Regions from separate parts of the Exiguobacterium sp. s6 genome, predicted to be linked through region 3. Evidence: predicted binding sites of a transcription regulator. Region 3 holds the regulator's gene; each other region holds the start of a gene.
What was found. The regulator Rex, encoded in region 3, represses fermentation and respiration genes when NADH is low (regulators of the CRP and FNR family bind a similar motif). The targets are predictions, from matches to a motif close to TTGTGAAATATTTCACAA.

Region 1: the regulator Rex is predicted to act here: its motif matches at 3,225-3,242, upstream of cydD (thiol reductant ABC exporter subunit CydD).
Region 2: the regulator Rex is predicted to act here: its motif matches at 3,240-3,257, upstream of pflB (formate C-acetyltransferase).
Region 4: the regulator Rex is predicted to act here: its motif matches at 2,433-2,450, upstream of adhE (bifunctional acetaldehyde-CoA/alcohol dehydrogenase).

Annotation. Positions count from the first base shown of each region.
Region 1 is NZ_JACSLN010000001.1:113,888-118,571, forward strand. It holds gene KNP75_RS00715 (glycoside hydrolase family 31 protein) at 1-2,326, shown strand, start outside; gene KNP75_RS00720 (Crp/Fnr family transcriptional regulator) at 2,456-3,145, shown strand; gene cydD (thiol reductant ABC exporter subunit CydD) at 3,270-4,684, shown strand, end outside.
Region 2 is NZ_JACSLN010000003.1:71,481-76,164, forward strand. It holds gene KNP75_RS13095 (NAD(P)-dependent malic enzyme) at 1-91, shown strand, start outside; gene pflA (pyruvate formate-lyase-activating protein) at 131-847, opposite strand; gene pflB (formate C-acetyltransferase) at 907-3,153, opposite strand; gene KNP75_RS13110 (hypothetical protein) at 3,514-3,936, shown strand; gene KNP75_RS13115 (DEAD/DEAH box helicase) at 3,991-4,684, shown strand, end outside.
Region 3 is NZ_JACSLN010000004.1:8,377-13,060, reverse strand. It holds gene KNP75_RS13890 (hypothetical protein) at 1-925, opposite strand, end outside; gene tatC (twin-arginine translocase subunit TatC) at 1,066-1,854, opposite strand; gene KNP75_RS13880 (twin-arginine translocase TatA/TatE family subunit) at 1,858-2,076, opposite strand; gene KNP75_RS13875 (redox-sensing transcriptional repressor Rex) at 2,076-2,732, opposite strand; gene KNP75_RS13870 (ABC-F family ATP-binding cassette domain-containing protein) at 2,882-4,684, shown strand, end outside.
Region 4 is NZ_JACSLN010000001.1:1,442,457-1,447,140, reverse strand. It holds gene KNP75_RS07490 (Na+/H+ antiporter family protein) at 1-819, opposite strand, end outside; gene KNP75_RS07485 (YebC/PmpR family DNA-binding transcriptional regulator) at 968-1,678, opposite strand; gene KNP75_RS07480 (MarR family winged helix-turn-helix transcriptional regulator) at 1,758-2,204, opposite strand; gene adhE (bifunctional acetaldehyde-CoA/alcohol dehydrogenase) at 2,590-4,684, shown strand, end outside.

The DNA.
Region 1 (4,684 bases), on a different contig from region 3:
GGAGAACGTCTATACGCAACAAATGAAACCGCAGGCAGATGATCGGGCGATCGTCCAAGGGAGCTGCTATCGCTTCACGGTACTGACGAGCCAATTGATTCGGATGGAGTATGCCGAGGATGGGGTGTTCGAAGACCGGCCGACCCAAGTCGTCTTTAACCGGGCGTTCGCAGTCCCAGAGTTTCGCGTGATTGAGGATGAGACGGAATTGCAAATCATCACGGAGCACGTCCACCTCTACTACACGAAAGGGCCGTTCGCGCCGAACACGCTTTACGTCGACGTGAAAGGGAACTTCAGTACGTATTATAGCCGCTATACGTTTAACGGACCGGAGCGGACGTTGAAAGGGACGGCGCGAACGCTCGACCACGTCGACGGGGCGACCGAACTCGGTGAAGGCATCGCCTCGAAACAAGGGTATGCCGTCATCGATGACTCTGATTCGTTCATCATGACCGAGGACCGTTTCGTCGAACCGCGGCGTAAACATATCCATGACTTGTATTACTTCGGGTATGGGCATGAGTATAAACGCGCACTCCGTGATTTCTATCAATTGACCGGCTCGACGCCGCTGTTGCCACGAAAAGCGCTCGGCAACTGGTGGAGCCGCTATTGGCGCTACGACGAGACGGAATATAAAGAACTCATGCGTCGGTTTAAGACAGAGGACATCCCGTTCTCGGTCAGCGTCATCGACATGGATTGGCACGTCACCGATGTCCCCGAAGAATACGGGAGCGGATGGACGGGCTATTCATGGAACAAGAACTTGTTCCCGGACCCGAAAGGATTCTTGACGTGGCTCAAGCAAGAAGGGTTGCTCGTCACGTTGAACTTGCATCCGGCGGATGGTGTGCGTGCCTTCGAAGACCAATATGTGGCGATGGCCGAGGCGATGGGCATCGATCCGTCCCAAGGCGACCGCATCCCGTTCGACTTTTCCGATAAACGCTTCATTCAAGCCTATTTCGAGCAGATGCATCATCCGCATGAAGACGACGGCGTCGATTTCTGGTGGATCGACTGGCAACAAGGCTCGACGTCGAAAATGGAAGGGCTCGACCCGCTCTGGATGCTGAACCACTATCATGCGGCCGACATCGCCCGGGATGGCGATCGACCAATCATCTTCTCCCGTTATTCGGGCCCGGGCAGTCACCGCTATCCGGTCGGTTTCTCGGGAGACACGTTGATTTCGTGGGCGTCGCTCGCGTTCCAGCCGTACTTTACGGCGACGGCTTCCAATATCGGCTATGGTTGGTGGAGTCACGATATCGGTGGGCATTACCGAGGTTCAAAAGACGATGAGCTCGCCGCACGTTGGGTCGCGTTCGGTGTGTTCAGTCCGATTATGCGCCTGCACTCGACGTTCAGTACGTTCAACGGGAAGGAGCCGTGGCGCTTCGGTCTCGAGGCGGAGCGATCGATGAAGACGTTCTTGCGTCTGCGCCATCAATTGATCCCGTACATCTATACGATGAACTGGCGGAACCACGCGGGTGCCTTGCCGCTCATCTTACCGATGTATTATGAACATCCGGACGAGGACGCGGCGTATGAAGTACCGAACGAATACTACTTCGGCAGTGAGCTCATCGTCTCTCCGATCGTCGAGCCGATGAATAAACAGCTCCACGTCGCAGCGACGAACGTCTGGTTACCAAAAGGTGACTGGTTCGATTTCTTTACCGGTCATCGCTATGCGGGAGAGAAGTCGGTTCGGGTGTTCCGGGGACTTGACGAACAAGCAGTGTTCGCGAAAGCAGGGGCCATCATCCCGATGGCACGGCATTACTCGGGTCGTAACGATACGGATAATCCGGCCGATTTGGAAGTGCTCATCTTCCCGGGCGCGTCGAATACGTTCACGCTCTATGAAGACAACGGGTCGGACCGTGACTATGAGACGGGTGCTTACGCTGAGACGACGTTCACGCTTGATTGGGAGGAACGGAAACTCCACATTCACGTTACAGGTGACCGGACCGTCTTGCCGTCTGACCGTAACGTCACGTTACTCCTCCGAGGTGTGACCGGTTCTGGTGAATACAATCGAGAGACCCAGACACTGCGCCTCGAACTCGGTCCGATTGATGAAGAGATGACGGTGTCGCTCCCGGTCGAACTGACGGCGAACGATCACCGGCTCGATCGCTTGTATCGTTTCTTGGACCGCGCCGAGATTTCTTATGATTTAAAAGACAAGTTGTATCGATCGGCGGCAGCGAAGACGCGACTCGAGGCATGGTTGTTCGATTTGCACGCGCTTGAACTCGACCGTGACCTGCAAGATGCGATCATGGAGTTGATGCTCGACTGAATAACGTGCTGTGACGAAGAGGGTGAAAGCCCCTCTTTTTTTGTCAGAAAATCGTTGGATTTTGCAAGCGTTTTCAAATTGAATCCAACTATACTAAAAGGAGAGGCAAGATAGATTGGAGGGTTCAACATGAAACCGAAATGGACCGTAGACGACTTGCGGCAACTCGATGTATTCACCAAATGTACCGCCCGTGAGCTCGAGGCACTGTTGCCCCATGTCTATTGTCGAACGTACCGGAAAGGACAGCTCTTATTCATGGAAGGCGATCCTCGGGAGCGCGTCTACTTTTTAATCAGCGGTTACGTGAAGCTCGAGCGCAACAACGAGACGGCGACCCATCAATATACGGACTACTTGAAACCGAAGCAACTGTTCCCGTATCGCGGCTTGATGACGGAACCGTATTATCAACATTCGGCGGAGGCGTTGACCGATATCGAGGTCATCTATATGCCGACGGACCGATTCGAACAACTCGTCTCTCGGAACGCGTCGATGTTACTCCATATCGTCGGACAGATGAATCGGATTCTCGACTTGCACGAGCGACGGGTGCAGGACATCATCACTCCGAGTGCGACCGAACGCGTACTCAACACGATCCATTACTTGATTGAAGACCTCGGGGAACCGGAAGCAGAGGGGGTTCGCGTCCGGTGTCCGTTCACGACGATTGAAATCTCACGCTTATCCGGCACGTCACGGGAGACCGTGTCGAACATCTTATCGCGCTTACGAAAAGAAGAGGTGCTTCACTTCGATGCGCGTGAATTGATGATTGGCCATCCCGAATACTTTGAACAGTCGACCGTATGACGCCACGTGATATACGCGGCGTCTTTTGCATGTCTGGCTAAGCGAAGCGTTCGCCATGGTCGTGTGCATCAGTTATAATTAGTGAGAATCCTCACAAAGAAAAGTTTTGGATAGTATAGAAAGGATGAACGCAGTGAAACGACTGCAAGCTCTCGCTTTAGCTGAAAAACGCCATATCGTCGGACTCGTCATCGCCGCGGTGATGATCGGATTGTCGATTTTGGCGCAGGCGTATTTAATCGTCGATATCGTCGACCAGGTCTTTTTAAAAAATGCATCGTTTGAAAGCATCATCCCGGCGCTCGGCTGGCTCATTCTCGCCCTCGTCACGCGTGCTTTGTTCGGCTACATGTCAGGACGAATCGGAGCTAGTCTAGCGGAGAAAGCGAAACGGACACTCCGGTTTCAGTTGCTTGACCGTTATACATCGAATCCGATCGAGACATCTTTGTCCGGCCAGTCCGGAAAGAAAGTCAGCGTCTTCATGGACGCGGTCGATGAAGTCGACGCCTACTTCAGCCAATATTGGCCGCAAGTCATTCAAACGTCGATCATTCCGCTGCTCATTCTCGTCGTCGTCTTCAGCCAACATTGGATCTCGGGCGTCATCATGATGGTGACGGCGCCGTTCATCCCAATCTTTTTCATTATCATCGGGATTGCGACGCAGAAAAAATCCGAACAACAGATGGAGAAGATGAACCAGTTCTCCGGAAAGTTCTTGGACGTGTTGCAAGGATTGACGACATTGAAACTATACGGTCGGACCGAGCGTGAGGCGCAAGCGATTGAAAAGAGCAGTCTCGACTTCCGCGACGCGACGATGGTCGTCTTGAAGACGGCGTTCTTATCGGGTCTCATGCTCGAGTTCATCTCGATGCTCAGCACAGGGGTCGTGGCGCTCGAAGTGGCGCTGCAAATGGTCGTCTGGCAGAACTTGACGTTCTTCTCCGGCTTTTTGATTCTCGTCTTGGCTCCGGAATACTATTTGGCCATTAAAGACCTCGGCGGTGCGTTCCATACCGGACGCGGCAGCATGGGGGCGGCCGATCGTATTTTCGAGGCGCTCGACGCACCGGATGAACGTCTGCAGTGGGGCGACCGGACGTTGACGAGCCGGACACCCGACCTCGAGCTCGACGAAGCATCATTCGCCTATGAAGGGGGGCGTTTCACGCTCCAGCCTTTAAGCGGCGTAATTCCTGCCGGTGCCCACATGGCGCTCGTCGGGGCGAGCGGGTCCGGGAAGACAACCGTCTTGAACGTGTTATCGGGGCTCGTCAAACCTGACAGCGGACGTGTCCTCGTGGACGGTGAACCGCTCGAGACGTACACCGATACGTCATGGTATGACACGATTGGCTATATCTCACAAAATCCGTATTTGTTCGCCGGCACCGTCGCCGATAATATCGCCCTCGGTGAGGCGGCGGACGAAGCGAGCATCCTCGAGGCGGCGACGGCAGCCGGACTGAACGATGTCATCGCTCAGTTGCCGAACGGTCTTCATACCGAACTCGGTGAAGGGGGTTACGGCTT
Region 2 (4,684 bases), on a different contig from region 3:
AGTCGCCAAAGCCGCCGTCGAGACCGGCGTCGCCAAGCGCCCACTCGATGAGGCAGCCATCCGTCAGCACGTCAGTCAAAAACATTTGTAATCCAAAAACTGCGCAGACCGTGACGGTCTGCGCAGTTTTTTAAACGGTTCCTTGTAAGATCCCTTCCGCCCATTCGACTTCTTCCGTCGTCGGGGGTTTAATCCCTTTGAGCGGATAGTCGAGACCGAGTGCCTCCCATTTATAGACACCCATCTCATGGTACGGCAAAATTTCGACTTTCTCGACGTGGTCGAGCTTTTGAATGAACGCGGCTGTGCGGCGGAGCGCTCCTTCATCAAGTGTCCATTCCGGGACGAGGACGTGGCGAATCCACATTTTCGTTCCGCGCTCGGATAAATGTTCAGCGAGCGCGAGCGTGTTGACGTTGCTCCGTCCCGTCAGTTTCTTACACATGTCATCGTCGATATGTTTGATATCGAGTAAGACGAGATCCGTATGATCTAAGATGGCGTCCAAGTTAGGGGGACGAAGTGCACCCGACGTGTCGAGTGTCGTGTGGAGCCCGTGTTTCTTCGCTTCACGCAAGAGCGCTTCTAAAAACTCCGGCTGCGCGAGCGGGTCGCCCCCTGAAATCGTGATACCGCCTTTTGATGCTTCCATGAACGGACGATAGCTGAGCGCTTCTTGAATGACGTCCTCGGCCGAACGATGGTTATTCTTTTTGAAATCCCACGTGTCAGCGTTGTGGCAATACAAGCAACGAAGCGCACAACCTTGTAAAAAGACGATAAAACGAATTCCCGGGCCGTCAACGGTTCCAAACGATTCGACCGAGTGTACATATCCCATTGTCATCGAAATGACCTCCTAACGAATGAGCGGCCTTCAGAAGAAGGCCGCCAAGCCTTGATTACTTACAATGAACCGTGGAACGTCCGGTTGATGACGTCGATTTGTTGTTCGCGCGTCAACTTGATGAAGTTGACCGCATAGCCAGAGACGCGGATGGTGAGCTGTGGATATTCTTCCGGATGCTCCATCGCATCGAGCAACGTTTCACGGTTGAAGACGTTGACGTTCAAGTGATGTCCTTTATGCTCGCCGCCCATATAGCCGTCAAGAAGTGCCGCTAAGTTGAGTTCACGAGCTACTTCTTCTTTGCCTAGTGCTTTCGGTACGATCGAGAACGTGTATGAGATCCCGTCTTGCGCATGCTCGAACGGAAGTTTCGCGACTGATGAGAGCGATGCGGCAGCACCTTTCGTATCGCGGCCATGCATCGGGTTCGCACCTGGGGCGAACGGTTCGCCGGCACGGCGTCCGTCCGGTGTGTTCCCTGTTTTCTTGCCGTAGACGACGTTTGATGTGATCGTCAAGACCGATTGCGTATGGAGCGCGTCGCGGTATGTTTTATGCTTACGCACTTTTTCCATGAACGACTCAACGAGTTCGACGGCGATTGAATCGACACGGTCATCGTTGTTTCCGAATTTAGGGAAGTCGCCTTCTGTCTCGAAGTCGACAGCAATGCCTTGCTCGTTTCGGACCGGTTTCACGGTCGCATATTTGATGGCTGACAGACTATCTGCTGTGACCGAGAGACCGGCGATTCCGCATGCCATCGTCCGTAGGATTTCTGGGTCATGAAGTGCCATCTCGATCCGTTCATACGCATATTTATCGTGCATGAAGTGGATGACGTTGAGCGTGTTGACGTAGAGCTCGGCGAGCCAATCGAGCGTCCGATCGAAGTCGGCATACACTTTGTCGTACGTGAGCACGTCTTCGGTGTTCATCTCCCAAACCGGCGCGATTTGGTCGCCGCTCTTCTCATCGCGGCCTCCGTTCATGCTGTAAAGGAGTGCTTTTGCCATGTTGGCGCGGGCACCGAAGAACTGCATCTGTTTCCCGATCTTCATCGGTGACACACAGCAGGCGATGCCGTAGTCGTCGCCAAACTCTGGAAGCATGAGGTCGTCGTTTTCATATTGGATCGCAGACGTCTCAATCGACATCTTCGCGCAATATTGTTTAAATCCTTCTGGCAATTTCGTCGACCAAAGCACCGTCAAGTTCGGTTCTGGTGCTGGCCCGAGGTTTGAGAGTGAATGCAAGAAGCGGAATGAGCTCTTCGTCACGTTCGAGCGACCATCCTCACTCATCCCACCGATTGACTCGGTCACCCACGTTGGGTCACCCGAGAACAATTCGTTGTAGTCAGGCGTGCGCAAGAATTTGACGATCCGGAGCTTCATGATGAAGTGGTCGACGATTTCTTGAACGTCTGACTCGGTCAAACGACCTGCTTCGATATCACGTTCTGCGTAAACATCGAGGAATGTCGAGACACGTCCAAGTGACATCGCGGCGCCGTTCTGTTCTTTGACGGCTGCGAGATATGCAAGGTATACCCATTGGTACGCCTCTTGTGTATTTTCCGCCGGACGGCCGAGGTCAAACCCGTACGCCGCACCGAGTTGTTTCAACTCTTGGAGGGCCCGGAGCTGCTCAGACATTTCTTCCCGTGTCCGAATATCTGACTCTGATAAGAAACCGCCACGGTTCGCCAAGTCTTTTTTACGTTCTGCAATCAAGAAGTCTAACCCGTACAAGGCAACACGACGGTAGTCGCCGATGATCCGTCCCCGGCCGTAAGCGTCAGGAAGACCTGTGATGATCCCTGACTTCCGCGCCGCCCGCATCTCAGGTGTGTACGCATCGAAGACACCTTGGTTATGCGTTTTGCGAATTTCCGAATAAATCTTTGTGATTTCAGGGTTCGGCTCGAAACCGTATGACTCAAGGGCAGCGTCGACCATTCGGATGCCGCCGTTTGGATGGATCGAACGTTTGAACGGCTCGTCCGTTTGAACACCGACCACTTTCTCGAGCTCTTTGTTTAAGTATCCCGGTCCGTGCGAGACGATTGTCGATGGGTTGTTTTGATCGACCGCCCAAACACCACCGCGTTCCCGCTCTTCTTTCGTCAATTCCATCACTTGTGCCCAAAGACGGTTCGTCGCATCGGTCGGTCCGACGAGGAAACGATCGTCCCCTGTGTATTCGTGTCGGTTCAAACGGATAAACTCACCGACGTTCACTTCGTTCGTCCACTGCCCAGGTACAAATCCTGACCAGGCTGATTTAATTTCGGTTGCCATTGTGGGTCACTCCTCATAGTTGAGATAACTGCGTGCTTTCTATAAATTGAGTGTACGTGAAAACGTGAACATTTTGTTTTACATTCTTGTGAAAGTTGTAACAATCTCATGAACGTTGGCATAAAGCCGTTTTTGTAAGCGCTTTAAATACTGTTATAATGCAAACACCCTTCCTTCTGAAACAGATAAGTCTTGTTACGGCAGGATTCAACTCATTTCTGTATCATTTCAGATGGGATGTGACGATTTATACAGTTTTCGTAGTGATGTACCTCACACCTCGGGGATAGAACTTGAATTTTTGCCTTATATCGGACACAATGAAGGCAGAACATTGTAGAAGAGGAAGGGGTTCTTCCCATGACGTACGAATTATTGACAGCCGCTCACGATTTAAAGACCGGTGACCGCATCTCTCTTAAAGTAGAGGAAAACGGTGAACAACGTGACGGATTCATCACAGAATTTGAAGACGCAGGTTTTTGGATTCGGTTTGACGACGACATCGAAAACGAGGATTTCATCGACTACCGCGATAACTTGCTCGTTGCTCTCATCTCGCGCCCGATTGACGTGGCAGCGACGTATCCAGAGCTCGCTTCATACGAACGGTTGACGAAAGAATTGCAGTACCGTGTGTATCAAGGCTTCACCGTCGAAGGCGTCGAGGCGTCGGCTGACCAAATCGATGTGCACATCAAACTCATCGAGGACGGACAGACGTTCACACAGACACTCCGTTCTTCATTCGACCAAGATACTGAACATGTTCGCTATATCTAAGACAGGGAGCGCTTATGCTTCCTTTGTTTTTGCCCCACGATAAGGAGAATTGATATGAACTTTACAAAACCATTTATTAACGAAGCCTGGGATCGCCTTGGCTTTACTGAACCAATGCCGGTCCAAGCCGAAGCCTTCCCGCTTCTTCTTGACGGAAAAGACGTCACGATCGAAGCGCCGACAGGTACCGGGAAGACGCTTGCTTACTTATTACCCGCCATCGAAAAAATCGACGCGTCGAACGACCGCATCCAAGTCGTCATCGTCGCGCCGACGCGTGAACTCGTCATGCAGATTCAAACGGTCGCGCAACGCTTCACCGAGAAAGGTGACGTCCGCATCGCTTCGTTCATCGGTGGCGTCGAGTTGAAACGTCAAATCGACCGGTTGAAGAAAAAACCACATTTGATCGTCGGGACACCGGGCCGACTCGTCGAACTCATTGAGAAGAAAAAGTTGAAACTTCACGAGACGCATACGATTGTCCTCGACGAAGCCGATCAAATCATCGATAGCGGTTTGACAGAATCTGCCGAACGGATCATCAAACATACGGCGCATGAACATCAAATCGCCCTCGTCTCGGCGACACTCACAGACACGCTTCAAGCTTGGGCTGCCCCATTCTTGAACGAACCGGCCCACGTGAAAATCGAGCGGGCGGTAAGCGCACAAGTCACCTATGGCTACATGTTGACGACGCGTCGGTATAAACCAGAGTTGCTCCGCCGCCTGTCTCACGTCGACA
Region 3 (4,684 bases):
TCGTTTTCGGCACATTGACATTCAATTGCCATGGCGCTTTCCATAAAGACTCCGGCGTGTACACTTCCGTCTTCTTCATACCAAACACGTACCACGGACCGTGTTGTCGAATGTCAGCGTCATCAATCGGTGCCTCTTTCCACTCATTCGTGCTGACGTTATAACTGACATAGAATGTCGTATACATTTCTCGCGTCATGAAGTAGTAGGTGCCGTCTTTCCACGTAAGATTACTTACGTTTGGCGCATCTTTCTCAATCCATCGTTTCGTCGCCAAATCGAAAATAAACATGTGCTCCGAGTCATCACTTTTGATCACGAACCATTGATTCGCTTCTTTCATGTGACGGGCCCACCGCACCTGTCCTGAATAGGAACTGATTGTCTCAAGCACTTCTCCTGTCACCGTCCGCTTCGTCACTTGACCGTCGGCGAATGCGAGGACGTTCCCGTCATCGAGCAGACTGTATACCGGATCGCTGCCTTTCGTGAGCGATCCGAGAATATCACCTGACATCGATGTGATAATATACTTTTCGTCATCAGCCCATAACATCATTCCTGTTGTTACATTCGTTGACACGAGTCGATTCTCACTTCCTGCTTCGATTGGGAATGTCGTCGCTTCATTCGTACGTATATCCCACATCACCCACTCCGGCCATCCTTTTAACATAAATCGGCCGTCTCCGATGGCATACATATTATAAGCAGCAGACACGCGAATCGGTAACGTATATTCCTCACCGGTCTCAATGTGAACAAGCGTCTCCGGATCTCCCGAACGCCACACATACCCACTATCTCCTACGACTTCTCCTGCCGGAATGATTTCCGGTTTGGCATAGTCTTCTGCTCGAACTTCGACTCCCGGTGCCACCATCATGACGAGCACCACGAGCATGCTCCATAACCACTTCTTCATCAGTCTCCTCATTTCTGTTTATGAATGTATAACTTTCAAAAATAATCCATTTTTTGATTTAACCCTCCTAATTTTAAGTTGTTTTTTCAAAATTGAATAGCCCTAAAATCAAAAAAACACCACGTCGCATGACATGGTGTTTACTTCTCATTCATTTGTTTCATCAAATCCATCTGTTCTTTCACCATCGCCTCTTTCTCACGTCGGAGCACGCCCCGGTACGTGATGCGTGAGATCGACAAGCTAATCTCATACAAGAAGAAGAGCGGCAGTGACACCATGAGGTGCGACGTCAAATCCGGCGGCGTAATGAAGGCCGCGACGACGAACAAGGCGAAGTAGGCGTACTTCCGAATCGATGACAGGAAGTACGGCGTCACGACACCGATGCGCGTCAAGAACATCGTCACGACCGGTAACTGGAATAACAGTCCGAATGGGATGGTCAGTTGCAGCAAGAACGTGAAGTAGTTCGACGCCCCGATGATTTGCGTCAGACCAAGGTCTTGCCCGAGGTCCGTCGAGATATCGAGGACGAGCGGGAACAACCAATAGTAGGCAAACGCCAAACCGACGAGGAACAAGATAAAGATGATCGGAATATAGGCGAGCGTCGCTTTCCGCTCGTTCGGATGCAGACCAGGTGCGACAAACGCCCACAGTTGATACAGTAGAAACGGACCAGCCGCGACGAGACCGATGACGAGCGCCAAGTTCAAGTAAATCATGAGCGGGTCCGCGACCCCAAAGGCGTTCAATTCAAGGCCTCGTTCGACGAGGTCGGCCTGGAGATAGGCGAGCACATATTTGACACTCGGCAAAGCAATCAAAAAGAAGGCAAAGACGACAAATGCCGACAGCATCAGTCGTCTCCGCAGCTCTGTCAAGTGGTCGGACAGTGCCCGTTCTTGATCAGGTTGATGGCTCATCGCTTACTGCTCTTTCTTCTCAATTTCTTTCTTGTCTTTCTCGTCATGCTCGTTCATCATGCCACTCGTGGCATTTTTGAACTCACGGAGCGTCTGTCCGGCGGCACGGCCGAACTCAGGCAATTTCTTCGGCCCGAAGATGATGAGCGCGATAATCGCGATGACAAACAGACTTGCTCCGCCTGGAATACCGACGACGAGTGACGATAATAGTAATTCCATTATTGATGGACCCCCTCAGCAGATGGATAGTGTTGCATAAAGTAAATGAGCGACTGGAGTTCGATCGACAAGTCGATATGATGGACGCGGACCGTATCCGGCACAGTAAGCCTGGCCGGTGTAAAGTTCAAGATGCCTTTGATGCCGAAGCGGACCAAGTCATCCGCGACAGGCTGTGCATAGGCAGACGGCACCGTCAAAATCGCGACGTCAATCTTGTTTTGCTTCATAATCTGTTCCATCTCATCGACGTGATGAATCGGGACACCGGACATCGTCGTGCCGACTTTTGTCTCGTCTGCGTCGAACCCGACGACGATATGTGTGTTATTGTTTTTAAGGAAGTTATAGTTGACGAAAGCTGTCCCGAGATGACCAACCCCGACCAAGGCGACGTTCGTAATCTCGTCCTGATTCAGTGTCTTACGGAAAAAGTCTAACAGATACTGTACGTTATAGCCATATCCCTTTTTACCGAGCGCACCGAAGTACGAGAAATCGCGACGGATCGTGGCCGAATCGACCTTGACCGCCTCACTCAGTTCAGCAGAAGAGACACGCTGTTTTCCTGATGAATGCAGGCTTTGGATAAACCGATAGTATAGTGGCAACCGTTTGGCTGTCGCTTGCGGAATCTTTGGTTCGTTTTGACTCAACGGAAAGAGCCTCCTTTTTACGACGCGTTTCAAACGAATCTAATTTCATACACCTTGATTGTAAACGAATTCACATAACCACTCAACGAATATACCTGAAAAGACTAAAAAATACAGTATACTAAATAGAGAGAAAGGGGTTTTTTCACTTGATCCTACTGCAAGTCAATAACTTATCGAAATCATTCGGCGTCGAGCCGATTTTAGAGAACGTCAAACTCGAAATCCAAGAAGGCGAACGCGTCGCCCTCGTCGGCCGGAACGGCGCCGGCAAGTCGACACTGCTCAAAGTCATCGCCGGGGAATACAACTATGACTCAGGCGATATCATGAAGCCAAAAGATGTGACGATCGGCTATCTGGCCCAAGATTCAGGACTTGAATCGAACGAGACGATTTGGAACGAGATGCTCACCGTCTTCACCGATTTAATTGAACAGGAAAAAACGCTGCGCCGCATGGAACAAGACATGGGATCTGAGCGCATCTTGAACGACCCGGCCGCCTATGAGCGCCTGTTGTCGTCTTACGATGAAGAACAGCATACGTTCAAAGACCGCGGCGGCTATCAATACGAGGCGACGATCCGCTCCGTCCTTCACGGGATGCGCTTCTATCCGGACGACTTCGAGCGCCGCATCGATACGCTCTCCGGTGGACAACGGACCCGCCTCGCCCTGGCGAAGATGCTGCTTCAAAGTCCAGACCTGCTCATCTTGGATGAGCCGACGAACCATTTGGACATCGAGACGCTCGGCTGGCTCGAGAAGTATTTGAGCGGTTATAAAGGCGCCGTCTTGATCGTCTCCCACGACCGCTACTTCCTCGACCGCGTCGTCTCGGTCGTCTATGAGCTTTCTCGCCACCGGAGCCGTCGTTTCGTCGGCAACTATACGAAGTATCTCGAGCAGAAGGCCGCGATCTATGAGCAAGAGAAGAAGCAGTTCGAATCCCAACAAGAAGAGATCGCCAAGATGCAGGACTTCATCCAGCGCAACATCGCCCGGGCGACGACGACGAAACGGGCCCAGAGCGTCCGCAAACGTCTCGAGAAAGTCGATCGGATGGAAGCGCCGGACGGTGACGAGCGCAGTGCCGTCCTCTCGTTCTCAATCAAACGCCAAAGCGGGAACGACGTGTTGAGCGGCAGCGACCTCGCCATCGGCTATGAGGAGCCGATCGCCCAGCATCTCCGCTTTCAGCTGCAACGCGGCGAATCGGTCGCCCTCGTCGGTCCGAACGGAGTCGGCAAATCGACGCTCTTGAAAGTGTTGACGAAACAACAGCCGACGCTCACCGGTGACATCCGCTACGGCACCGGCGTCGAGATCGGCTACTACGACCAGGAACAACAGAACTTGTCGGATGCCAACCGCGTCATCGACGAGATTTGGAACGACTGGCCGCTCATGCGCGAACAAGAAGTCCGCAGCCTGCTTGGTCAGTTCCTGTTCAGTGGTGACGACGTGATGAAGCGCGTCCATGAACTGTCGGGTGGAGAGCGGGCCCGCTTGACGCTCGCGAAACTGAAGCTCGAGCAGCCGAACTTGCTCATCTTGGATGAGCCGACGAACCACTTGGACCTCGACTCGAAGATGATTCTCGAGAACGCCCTCGTCGACTACCCGGGCACGATCTTGTTCGTCTCCCACGACCGTTACTTCATCGACCGGCTCGCGACGCGCGTCTTGGAGATCACGCCGAACGGCATCGACGAATACCTCGGTGATTACTCGTACTACGTCGAGAAGAAAGAAGAACTCGAAGAACTGGCCCGACTCGCTCGTGAAGAGACGAAACAAGTCATCGTCAAGAAACAGCGCGCCGACAAGGAACAGCAACGCGAGGAGCGCCGGATGAAACAACGGATCGAGGAGATCGAGCTCACGATTGAGCAACACGAGGCCCGGCTCGAGGAAATCGAGCAGCTGTTGTGTGAACCGGACGTCTTC
Region 4 (4,684 bases), on a different contig from region 3:
AAGCAGCGTCAACAGAATGAGTCCTGAGACGGCCGATGCGATCATCGATTCGGTCTGAAGTTGAACGACGAGCACGACGAGGACGACGGCAGCTGTGAGCCAGATTTTGAGCGGGCTCAACGTCCGAATCTCGTAATCAGTAGGCCCGAGTTGAATCGTATCGTACGTCCGCGGCTTCCGGTAGTGGAAGAAGGCGGTGACGAGACCGACGAGCATCCCGAGGGCTGGGATGGCCATGATGCTGACAATATTGACATCACCGACGGCCATGCCGTTCGTTTCCACGTTTGGTAGCAAAATCTCATTCAAGTAAATGCCGCCGAATCCGACCGGAAGTAACATATACGGCGTGACGAGACCGAACGTGAGGATCGTCGCCACGAGCCGGCGGTCGAGCTTCAACTCGTTAAAGAGCACGAGGAGCGGCGGGATGACGATCGGGATGAACGCGATGTGAATCGGTAATGCGTTCTGCGAACTGATTGCTAGTAATAAGAGGAACGATAGCAACAATGCCTTGACCCGAGTCACACTTTTGCCTGTGACGTCGCGGCCTGACATGCTGATTAACTTTTCAGCCAGGACGTCTGGGAGCCCTGTTTTTGATAGACCGACGGCAAATGCGCCGAGCAACGCGTAACTGAGGGCGATGGTAGCCCCTCCGCCAAGACCGTCGCTGAAGGCGGTCAACGTCTCATTAAACCCGAGACCTCCGACCAGACCACCGACGACCGCGGCAAGGATGAGCGATAAGACGATGTGAACTCGACTGATCGCAAGAGCGAATAATACGATAACAGCTAATAAGACAGCATTCATCAATTACAACACCTTTCTTTCAAAACTCTTTCTCTTGTTATCACTTTAATATGATAAAGACTTTTGAAATTTAACATACGTTTTTCGGGTTGTCAAATCGATTGTTCAAAAAAAGCGATAACTCCGAAAAGTTATCGCTCGTTCATGATCATTCAACGTTATGGTACACCTGGCGCACGTCTTCAAGATCTTCGAGGACGTCGAGCAGTTTTTCGAACTGTTCTTTCGACTCGTCGTCGAGGGCGATCTCGTTTTGTGGCAACATCGTCAACTCGGCGACTTCAAACGTCTCGATGCCTGCAGCTTTGAAAGCAGTCTGGACGGCATGGAACGCTTCTGGTTCCGCATAAACGATAATCGTCTCATCTTCTTCGATGACATCGCGAACGTCAAGATCGTGCTCCATCATGAGTTCGAGTACGTCGTCAGCAGACATGCCGCTGACACCGATGACGGCCGTCGCGTCAAACATGTAAGCGACCGATCCGCTGACACCCATGTTGCCGCCGTTTTTACCGAAAGCGGCGCGGACTTCAGACGCCGTCCGGTTGACGTTGTTCGTGAGCGTGTCGACGATGAGCATCGAGCCGTTCGGTCCAAACCCTTCATAGCGGAGCTCATCGAAGTTCTCTTCGTCGCCGCCTTTCGCCTTGTCGATGGCGCGGTCGATGATGGCGCGTGGGACGTTGTACGTCTTCGCCCGTTCAACGACGAATTTGAGCGCTTGGTTTGATTCTGGATCTGGTTCCCCTTGGCGGGCGGCTACGTAGATTTCACGGCCGAACTTCGCATAAATGCGACTCGTATTGGCGTCTTTTGACGCCTTTTTCTCTTTAATGTTGTTCCATTTACGACCCATTACATGTCATCTCTCTTTCCATTGTTCGATTGATTCATCCTCGATTATATAAGAAGACGTGGATGTTGACGAGTAAAAATCATCCCTCGCTCTTATCCATTTTCTCGACGATCTCCGTCAACGTCTTCAGGCTGTCAATCAATCGATCCGTCTCTTCCTCGTCTAAAAAAGCGAGGCGGTCCTCGAACAAGCGTCGAAACGAGTCGCGACGCTCGCGAAGAACGAGCTCACCTTTGTCGGTCAATTGGTTCCAGATGACACGGCGGTCACGCTCGTCCGGCACGCGGGTGATGTAGCCCTCATCGACGAGCTTCGTGATGAGCGGCGTCACGTTTGGCGGGGCGATCGATAGCGTCTCGCTGATGTGTCCGTTCGTCACGGCGCCTTCATCCTCAATCAACATGAGGAGATGAAAGTGGGAAAAGTTCAAGTTTGGGATTTGCGGGAGGTCGGAACGGCGTAACAACTTCCTGCGGATTAATGGGATCAGTTTTACGAACTGATCGGCTGCGTCTTGTCTCGGCATAGTCATGTCACTTCCTAATTAGGTTCTTTCTTCATTATACACGACCGAGGGCGGGGTGGACGACCAATCCTTGTTGCGTGACAAATTGCACAGCACATCAGACAAACAGGCGTCACAATATATGTAAGCGTTTACATTTGTTAGACTTCATCTTTTCATGAAAACGCATACGATTTTACTGAGCGTCCTATCAAAAAGCAAGACCTATCCTCATTCTTCAAAAAAATATTGTGAAAGAGTTCACATTGTTGTCACGCACAAATTGTTGGAAACGTTGTATTCTATGAATGTGAAGGAAAGCACAAACTCTTATCAAACCACTGATCGCCCCGTGCTCTCCATCAAGTCAGCAGTATAAGCTCTCATTCATGAGGAGGAACCCAACATGGCAGTTAAAGAGAAAGCAGTAGTGGAAACATCAGCAGAACAGATGGTCGACACGCTCGTCACACGAGCACATACAGCGCTCGACACGTTAATGACGTTTGATCAAGAGAAAATCGATGCGATCGTTCAGGCGATGGCGCTAGCCGGTCTCGAACAACACGTCGCACTCGCGAAACATGCATATGAAGAAACTGGTCGCGGTGTGTTTGAAGATAAGATGATCAAAAACATCTTTGCGACAGAATATATTTATAACTCACTCCGTGGTGAGAAGACGGTCGGCGTCATCGAAGACGATGAGCAAAACGGCATCACGTACATCGCGGAACCAGTCGGTGTCGTCGCCGGGGTCACACCGGTCACGAACCCGACATCAACGACGATGTTCAAAGCAATCATCGCCATCAAAACGCGTAACCCGATCATCTTCGGCTTCCACCCGTCGGCACAACAGTGTTCAAGTGAAGCGGCACGCATCCTTCGTGACGCAGCCATCGAAGCCGGCGCACCGGAACATTTGATCCAATGGGTTGAAAAACCGTCACTCGACGCGACGAAAGCACTTATGAACCACCCAGGAGTCGCCATGGTCCTCGCAACAGGCGGTGCGGCGATGGTCAAATCAGCCTATTCGACTGGTAAACCAGCCCTCGGTGTCGGTCCTGGTAACGTTCCAGCCTATATCGACAAGACAGCAAAAGTGAAACGTGCCATCTCGGACGTCATCTTGTCGAAAACGTTCGATAACGGCATGATCTGTGCATCTGAACAAGCGATCATCGTCGACCAAGAAGTGTATGAAGAAGTGAAAGCGGAAATGACGGCCCTCGGTTGCTACTTCTGCTCACCAGAAGAGAAAGCAAAACTCGAGACACTCGTCATTAAAACAGACTCTTGTGCGGTAAACCCTGAAATCGTCGGGAAGCCTGCAGCCTGGATCGCCGAGAAAGCTGGACTTAGCGTTCCGGCCGACACGAAAATCTTGATTGCCGAACTCGAGACGGTCGGCGCGACAGAATTGCTCTCACACGAGAAACTTAGCCCAGTACTAGGAGCCTATAAAGTCCAATCGCGTGAAGAAGGTTTCGCGATCGCTGAGAAGATGCTCGAAATCGGTGGTCTCGGTCATACGGCAGCCATCCACTCGACAGACGACGACGCCATCCTCGCATTCGGACTCCGGATGAAAGCTTGCCGCATCATCGTCAACTCGCCAACGGCACACGGCGGGATCGGTGACCTCTATAACGAAATGACACCATCACTCACACTCGGTTGTGGGTCGTACGGTAAAAACTCCGTCTCTGAGAACGTGACGGCGAAACATCTACTCAACGTGAAAAAGGTGGCGAGACGTCGCGTGAATATGCAATGGTTTAAAGTCCCTGAAAAGATTTACTTTGAGAAAAACTCGGTCCAATACCTTCAATCGCTCACATCGAAAAAACGGGCGATGATCGTTACAGATGAAATGATGGTCAAACTCGGATTTGCCGATAAAGTCGTCAAAAACTTGCCGGCTGGTGTCGAGTACCGCATCTTCGACCAAGTCGAGCCAGACCCATCGGTCGAGACGGTCATGCGTGGTGCCGAAGCGATGCGTCACTTCCAACCAGACATGATTATCGCACTCGGTGGTGGATCACCGATGGATGCCGCGAAAGGCATGTGGCTCTTCTACGAACGCCCAGAAGAGAAGTTCTCGAACCTTCGCCAAAAATTCATGGATATCCGCAAGCGGACGTACAAGTTCCCGACACTCGGCAACAAGTCGATGTTCGTCGCCATCCCGACAACATCAGGTACGGGTTCTGAAGTGACACCGTTCACGGTCATCACGGATAAGAAACGCAACGTCAAATACCCGATCGCTGACTATGCGATCACACCGGACGTCGCCATCGTCGACCCTGAGTTCGTCATGACGGTCCCAGCTTCAATCACGGCTGATACAGGTATGGACGTGTTGACACACGCCATCGAAGCGTACGTTTCGGTCATGGCAAACGACTATACGGATGGACTCGCGCTTCGTTCGATGAAGATGATCTTCGATTACCTCCCGAAAGCGTATGAGAACGGCAGTGACGCCG